Regions from separate parts of the Metabacillus litoralis genome, predicted to be linked through region 2. Evidence: riboswitches for the same ligand, from Rfam matches in the RefSeq annotation. Region 2 holds a riboswitch; the other holds the start of a gene.
The links. Region 2 has a riboswitch for S-adenosylmethionine ahead of D9842_RS15835 (methionine ABC transporter ATP-binding protein). Riboswitches for the same ligand answer to the same signal wherever they lie in the genome.
Positions count from the first base shown of each region.

Region 1 (4,223 bases), 250 kb from region 2:
CATGTTCATCATCACCAATTAAACGACGGTTAGGGTCAGCAGATAACGTTGTTTTCCCTGTGCCAGAAAGTCCAAAAAACAGAGCAACATCACCTTCAAAGCCAACATTTGCTGAGCAATGCATAGGGAGGATGTTATTTTCAGGTAATAATAAATTCATAACTGAGAATACAGATTTCTTCATTTCGCCAGCATATTCAGTGCCACCGATTAAAATCGTTCTTTTCTCAAAGGAAATGATAATGAATGTTTCTGATTTTGTACCATCAACTTCTGGATCAGCTTTAAAATGAGGAGCTGATAAAATAGTAAAAGGTAGTTCCTTTGACTCGTTTTCTTGTTCTTGGTCTTTAATAAACAGTTGACTTGCAAAAAGATTATGCCAGGCAAACTCATTTATAATTTTTAGTGGTAACTGAAAGCGAGGGTCAGCACCTGCAAATCCATCAAATATAAAGATTTCATCTCGTTTCTTAAGGTGTGAAATCATTTTACTGTATAAGCGATCAAATGCCTCTTCTGAAATAGGCTGATTCACTGGACCCCAATTTATTTTACTTTTTACTGAACTTTCGTCTACAATAAACTTATCCTCTGGTGATCTCCCGGTATAAGCTCCGGTTGTTGCTCGAATTGCACCTGTTGATGTTAATAATCCTTCTTTACGTTCAAGTACTTTCTCAACAAGCTGTGCAACTGATAAATTATGTTTTGCATTCTCCCCATTAACAAGCTGATTAAGCTCATTTGTTATATCTGTAATATTCATCCCCATTACCTTCCTTCTAGAAAAGAATAATTTCCCTTATGTTGATAATTAGTATAACACATTAATTTTAATAAAACATACTATTTAGTGATTTGCTATCATTAAATTTTTGAATTGAAAAAATATTTTGCTATTAGAAAAACTTAAGCTTTGTACAACACATCACACTAGCACAATGTAGAAAAACAATTGATATTTATATTTCTATAGGATATGGGACACAATAGTGATAGACATCTATCAAATATTTTAATAAATCAATGGTAATAGTTGTCGATTTTTGTTGACACCAATAGGTTAGTGCGCTATGATATGTCCTTGAACGGATTCTCTTATCCCGAGCTGGTGGAGGGACAGGCCCTATGAAACCCAGCAACCTGCTATCAAAGGAAAGCGGCGACTGCGCACTAATTATATAGTTTTATTGAACAGTTTTCTTAGGTCTAGAATGATGCGAGAGCATCATTCAAGCAAGCGACAGCTTGCTTAGGCAACAAAGACCAATCTGTGGAACTATGTTAAACCGACGCAATCTAGAACGACATTTTCCGACGCAAAGGTGCTAACCTGAAGCAAGGCGAAAGCCCTTGATCGATAAGAGCGAAAGGCGATGAACGATGATAAACCTTTCCTCACATGGGAAAGGTTTTTTTTGATAACAGAAAAAAGTATTCTTCATTAGAGTTTTACCAGGACAAGCATGTGGTAAAGGTACATAATACTTCTGTTCACAAAATATGCCAACGTGATTTTCTAAAGGTCATACTTTGGGAAGAGTTCCGGATCAAATGAATGAACATGAATATGAGGAGGAAGCTTTTAATTATGTCTAAAAAACGTCTTTTTACTTCAGAATCTGTAACAGAAGGCCATCCAGATAAGATCTGTGACCAAATTTCAGATTCAATTCTTGATGCAATTATTGCAAAAGATCCAAATGCACGTGTAGCGTGTGAAACTTCTGTTACTACTGGTTTAGTGTTAGTTGCAGGAGAAATTACAACTAGTACGTATGTAGATATCCCAAAAATTGTCCGTGAAACAATCAAAGACATTGGTTACACTCGTGCTAAGTATGGTTTTGATGCGGAAACTTGTGCTGTATTAACATCAATCGATGAGCAATCAGCAGATATCGCTATGGGTGTAGACCAAGCTCTAGAAGCTCGTGAAGGTCAAATGTCAGATGAGGAAATTGAAGCAATTGGTGCAGGGGACCAAGGTTTAATGTTCGGGTTTGCATGTAATGAAACAAAAGAATTAATGCCACTTCCAATTTCGTTAGCACATAAATTATCACGTCGCTTAACAGAGGTTCGTAAAGATGAAATTCTTCCATACTTACGTCCTGATGGAAAAACACAGGTAACTGTTGAATATGATGAAAATAATAAACCAGTTCGTATTGATACAATTGTTATTTCAACTCAACATCATCCTGAAGTTACACTTGAGCAAATCCAGCGTAACCTAAAAGAGTATGTTATTAATCCTGTTGTTCCTGCAGAATTAATTGATGAAGAAACAAAATACTTTATTAATCCAACAGGTCGCTTCGTTATTGGTGGACCACAAGGAGATGCTGGATTAACTGGACGTAAAATCATTGTTGATACTTACGGTGGATATGCACGTCATGGCGGTGGAGCATTCTCTGGTAAAGATGCAACAAAGGTTGACCGTTCTGCAGCATATGCAGCTCGCTATGTAGCGAAAAACATCGTTGCAGCTGGTTTAGCTGATAAATGTGAAGTTCAATTAGCATATGCAATTGGCGTAGCACAGCCAGTATCTATTTCAATTGATACGTTCGGAACAGGAAAAGTTTCTGAAGAAGTATTAGTAGAAGTTGTTCGCAGTAATTTCGATTTACGTCCTGCTGGAATTATTAAAATGCTTGACTTAAGACGTCCTATTTACAAACAAACTGCAGCTTACGGACATTTTGGCCGTAATGATCTTGATCTTCCTTGGGAAAGAACAGATAAAGCAGATGCTTTAAATAAAGCTGCATTACAATAAGGTATAAAAGGTCTGATGTGAATGTTCACATCAGACCTTTTTTGTTGGAGCCAAGTTCGTTTGGGAATACAAGCGTAAACGTAGTACCTTTGCCGAGCTTACTATTGAATTCCATTCTACCCCCGTGCAAAAGAACTAATTGTTTTACAATAGCTAGTCCTAACCCAGTACCGCCTTCTTTACGGTTCCTTGCTTTATCTGCACGATAAAAACGTTCACCAATATGCATAATATCTTCTTCTGACATCCCGATTCCATTATCAGCAATAGAAAAGAAGATGCTTTCTTGATTTTGTGAGAGAGAGATCGAGATCGTTCCAGGTTTATCTGAGTATCTTATTGCGTTTTCAAGAAGGTTATATATAATTTGTTGTAGGCGGTCATGACTACCTATAATAATGATTTCATCGTCTAAGTGTTGCTGAAGGATTAATTGTTTTTCTTGGAGACGATGATAAAATCGATCCACAGTGTCATTTACTAATTGAGAGAAGGCAATAGGCTCTTTTATTAAAGGGTAATTTTCTCCTTCAAGCTGAGCTAAATCTAATAAATCATTAACAAGTCTTTGCATTCTCTCAGATTCTCGCTGAATAAGGGAAAGGTATTTTTCAGCTTCATCCTCAGTTTCATATAGTTTTTCTTGAAGCACCTCACTATATCCCTTTACATAACTTAATGGAGTTCTTAGTTCATGGGCGACGTTGGCTAAGAAGTCTTTTTTCTTTTGATCTGACTCATCCAATGCCTCTGACATCTGATTAAAGGTTTTGGATAATCCACCAATTTCATCAGACGTTCTTACGGGAATTCGATTTTTGAAGTTTCCTTTAGCAAGTTCTTTAGCATATTTTCTCATCTCATGGATAGGTTGCAAAATCGTATTGCTCATTGAATTCACGATTTTAAAGATAACTAAAAAGAAAATAATGCCAACAGCAATTAACAAAGGTGTTGTTCTATTAAAAACCTCTTCAATAGGGGCAAGCGGTAAATAAAGATAAATAATACCGACTAACTTATTATCATCAAGTAAGGGCACGACAACACCCATGATTTGTCGGTCAAATCTTTCTTCATAGCCTATCTTGATTAAATGCTCTCCACGTAATAAGTTTCTTCGCTCTTCTTCGCTAATTAAACCCTCATGATTAATTTCAAATGGTAAACATGCACTCAATTCTCTCGGGTTATTAACCAATAAAATCTCTGATTCACTAATTGTGTTATACCAACTAAGATGGGTCTTAAACTCATCTGAAATTTCGCCTGATGTATAACTACTTGCTAGCTTTAATCCTTCATTTAAAAGAGACTGCTCCACTTCATTTACATAAAGATTTCGATATAAATAATGAATAAATAAAAATGAAAACAAGATTGAAACACAGAGGATAACAGCAAATAATAGGCGGATTTTTGTTTTTAACGA
Region 1 is NZ_CP033043.1:2,913,482-2,917,704, reverse strand. It holds gene pckA (phosphoenolpyruvate carboxykinase (ATP)) at 1-769, opposite strand, end outside; SAM riboswitch class I at 1,099-1,370, shown strand; gene metK (methionine adenosyltransferase) at 1,595-2,791, shown strand; gene D9842_RS14490 (sensor histidine kinase) at 2,817-4,223, opposite strand, start outside.
Region 1: it holds a riboswitch for S-adenosylmethionine, as region 2 does, so the genes downstream of both, metK (methionine adenosyltransferase) here and D9842_RS15835 (methionine ABC transporter ATP-binding protein) in region 2, are expected to answer to the same signal.

Region 2 (4,223 bases):
TAAATTAGTCATTTACAGGCAGTACTGAACCTGGGTATTTTGTATTAATAAAATCCTTAATTTCTTGAGATTTTAATACTTCTACAAGAGTCTTAATCTCTTCCTTGTCTTTATCCTCACTACGAACAACAATGATGTTTGCATAAGGGTTATTTTCACCAGCTTCTAGAGCTACAGCATCTTCTGCTGGATTTAATCCTGCTGCAAGTGCGTAGTTACCATTGATAATAACTGCATCACCTTCGTTATTTTCATAAGCACTTGCCAACATTTCTGGTGCAACACTATCATCAATTTCTAGGTTTTTAGCATTTTCAACGATATCATCTTTTGTTGCATTAATTTTATCAACACCTGGATTTAATTTAATTAGACCTTTTTCTTCAAGTAGTGCTAACACGCGTCCCATTTCTGCAACGTTGTTACTCATGATAATTTTTGCACCTTCAGGTAACTCTTCAAGTGTTTTGTATTCTTTTGAGTAAATACCAAAAGGCTCAATATGAATTGCTCCAACATTTGCAAGATCAAAATCATTTTCTTTAATTGCATTGTCTAAATATGGAACATGCTGGAAATAGTTTGCATCCAGGTCACCTTCAGCAAGCGCTGGGTTAATTAATGGATAATCTGAAAACTCTTCGATGTCTAATTCAATACCTTTGTCTGCTAACAGTGGTTTTGCTTCTTCTAAAATTTCTGCATGAGGAACAGTTGTCGCTCCAACTTTTAGTACTTTCGTTTCTTGCTCAGTCCCTGTGTTTTCTTCTTGAGTTGTTTCATTTTCGCCTCCGCCACATGCAACAAGTAGAATAGCGAAAATTGTTAATACTAGTGATAAAAGATATTTTTTCATCATTTTTTCCTCCTAACGTTTATCGATAGCTTTAACTAATATATCTCCAATAAATTGGATAATAAACACAATAATTAAGATAAAAATGGTTGCTACAATGGTTACTTCAAAATTATTACGCTGGAATCCTTCTCGATAAGCAAGGTCACCAAGACCTCCAGCACCTACTACTCCGGCCATAGCTGTATAACCAACCAATGCGATTGCAGTAACTGTAATCCCTGAAACCAAAGCTGGTAAAGATTCCGGTAATAGTACTCTCAACATAATTGTCGACGTTTTTGCTCCCATCGATTTAGCTGCTTCAATAACACCTTTGTCAACTTCCCTTAAAGCAAGCTCAACCATCCTTGCGTAAAATGGAGCGGATCCAATAATTAGTGCGGGTAAAGCAGCATTTTCTCCCAGAATTGACCCAACTACAACTTTAGTGAAGGGTAAGAGTAAAATAACAAGGATAATAAACGGAATTGACCGAAATATATTTACGATTCCAGATAAAATTGTATTAAGTATACTGTTACCCCAGATATTGCCTTTTGAAGTTAAGAATAAAAGTAAACCAAGTATAATTCCTAAGAAAAAAGTGACGACAACCGAAACTCCTGTCATGTAAGTTGTTTCATAAGTTGCCTCCCATACTTTTTCCCATTTTACATTTGGAAGAAACTGATTAAGCATTCGCCAGCACCTCCACTTCTACTTGTTGTTCTCCAATATAAGCAACTGCACGGTTAATTTCATCAAGATCTCCATCTATATGCAAAAATAATGAACCATAAGAGCCATTTTGCGTTTGTGAAATTTTACCTTGTACAATATTCACTTCAATATTAAATTTCCTAATAATATTGCTAATCAATGGTCTTTCTGTACCTTCACCAACAAATGTTAGCTGAAGTACTTTTCCAGAACGATAATTTTCTAGTAGTAGGTCAATTGCTTCCTTCGTATCATCCGGCTCTGAGATTTGTTTAACGAACGTTTTTGTTATAGGTTTCTGAGGGTTTCTGAAAACATCCAATACATTTCCTTGTTCAACCACTTCACCATTTTCCATAACAGCTACTCGATGACAAATTTTACGAATGACATGCATTTCATGTGTAATTAATACGATTGTTAAGCCTAGTCGTTTATTAATATCAACAAGCAGGTCTAGAATTGAATCTGTTGTTTGGGGATCAAGTGCTGATGTAGCTTCATCACATAATAAAACCTTGGGATTATTCGCTAACGCTCTGGCAATCCCAACACGTTGTTTTTGACCACCACTAAGTTGAGAAGGGTATGCATTCTCTCTTCCTTCCAGTCCAACCAGCTTAATAAGCTCATCAACACGTTTAAGTCGTTTCGCTTTACTTACTCCTGCAATTTCTAAAGGAAATGCAATATTCTCTCTCACTGTTCTTGACCACAATAAGTTAAAGTGTTGAAAGATCATGCTTATTTCTAAGCGTGCTTTACGCAACTTTGTACCAGAAATTGAGCCAATCTGACTACCTGCCACAACGACTTCCCCACTAGTTGGTTTTTCTAGTCCATTTAACAAACGGATCAATGAACTTTTTCCGGCTCCACTATATCCTATAACTCCGAATATTTCACCTTTTTTAATTTCAAGGTTTACATTGTTAACAGCTTGAACAGAGCCGCTCTTTGTTTTATAAACTTTATTAACATTTGATAATGTTATCATTTTGTCACCTTCTTCCTTTATTCCTTTACTATTTTCTACCGTTCATTTTTTTACATATAAAAAACCTTCCTGCAAAATGAGCAGAAAGGCGCTTGAATACCTTTCTCTCATCTCTCAAAGCATCTGCTTTGTGTGAATTGGCACCATTTCAGAATGAACTGATGGTTGCCGGGCTTCATCGGGCACTTCCCTCCACCTCTCTTGATAAGAGTTAAATATTTGATTGTCTTTTTAAGTACGATTGTGATTGTATCATGTGTTGAAAATCAATGTCAATTATTTATTTTCTTAAAATAGCTTACTTTTTTCACTGTGATTTTACATTTCAAATATGAAAAGGGTTGCATTTATCTGCAACCCTTTTCAATATTATACAATAAATAATATTATTAGAATATTTCATTAATTAAGAATTTACTTTCTCCATTCCTTTTACACCTGTTGCTTCAAAAATAGCTTGATCTAAATCTTCTATTAAATCCTCTATATGTTCAATTCCTACTGATAAGCGGATCAAATCTTCTGTTACACCAGATTTCTTTAAATCTTCAACGCCTAGTTGTTGATGAGTTGTACTCGCAGGATGAATGATTAAGCTTTTCGCATCTCCAACATTTGCTACATGTGACCAAAGTTCAACGTTGTTAATAAGAGCTGCACCAGCCTCTCTTCCGCCCTTGATACCGAATACTACTACAGAACCAGCACCCTTAGGTAAGTATTTAGCAGCTAAGTCCTTCGCAGGGTGTTGGCTATTTTCAGGGTATAGAACCCACTCAACAGCTGGGTGACTTTCTAAATATTGCACCATTTTCCTTGCATTTGATACATGTTCCTTCATACGGACATGAAGGGTTTCTAGACCAAGATTAAATTGAAAGGCATTGTATGGGCTAATAGCTGGGCCTAAATCTCTTAATAACTGAACTCTCGCTTTAATAATATACGCTTGTTCTCCTAATGCTTCAGCATAAACTAAATCATGATAGCTAGGATCAGGAGTTGTAAACCCAGGGAATTTTGGACTATTCCAGTCAAATTTACCTCCATCTACAATGACTCCACCAAGAGTTGTACCATTCCCAAGCAACCATTTTGTTGCAGAATGAACAACAATGTCGGCACCATGATCGATAGGTCTGCATAGATACGGTGTGGCAAATGTGTTATCCACAATCAATGGAATTCCAGCTTCATGAGCAATTTCAGCAACTGCCTCGATATCAAGAACATCTAAGCTTGGATTTCCAATTGTCTCTGCAAAAATAGCTTTTGTTTTCGGAGTAATAGCAGATCGGAAATTTTCCGGATTCTTTGGATCAACAAAAACCGTATTGATTCCGTACTTTGGTAATGTGTTAGCAAATAAGTTATATGTACCTCCATATAATGTAGAGGCTGATACGATTTCATCACCAGAACCAGCTAGGTTTAAAACTGACAATGTAATCGCTGCCATTCCACTTGCTACAGCTAAACTTCCGATTCCACCTTCCAGTTCAGCAATTCTTTCTTCAAAGACAGATGAAGTTGGATTATGAATTCTTGTATAAATATATCCAGGCTCCTTTAATCCAAATAAATTTGCCGCATGCTCGGTATTTTCAAATAAATAAGCATTTGATTGATAAATTGGAACAGCTCTTGCACCTGTCATTGAATCTTTCT
Region 2 is NZ_CP033043.1:3,168,080-3,172,302, forward strand. It holds gene D9842_RS15825 (MetQ/NlpA family ABC transporter substrate-binding protein) at 5-856, opposite strand; gene D9842_RS15830 (methionine ABC transporter permease) at 869-1,537, opposite strand; gene D9842_RS15835 (methionine ABC transporter ATP-binding protein) at 1,530-2,555, opposite strand; SAM riboswitch class I at 2,660-2,766, opposite strand; gene D9842_RS15840 (O-acetylhomoserine aminocarboxypropyltransferase/cysteine synthase family protein) at 2,962-4,223, opposite strand, start outside.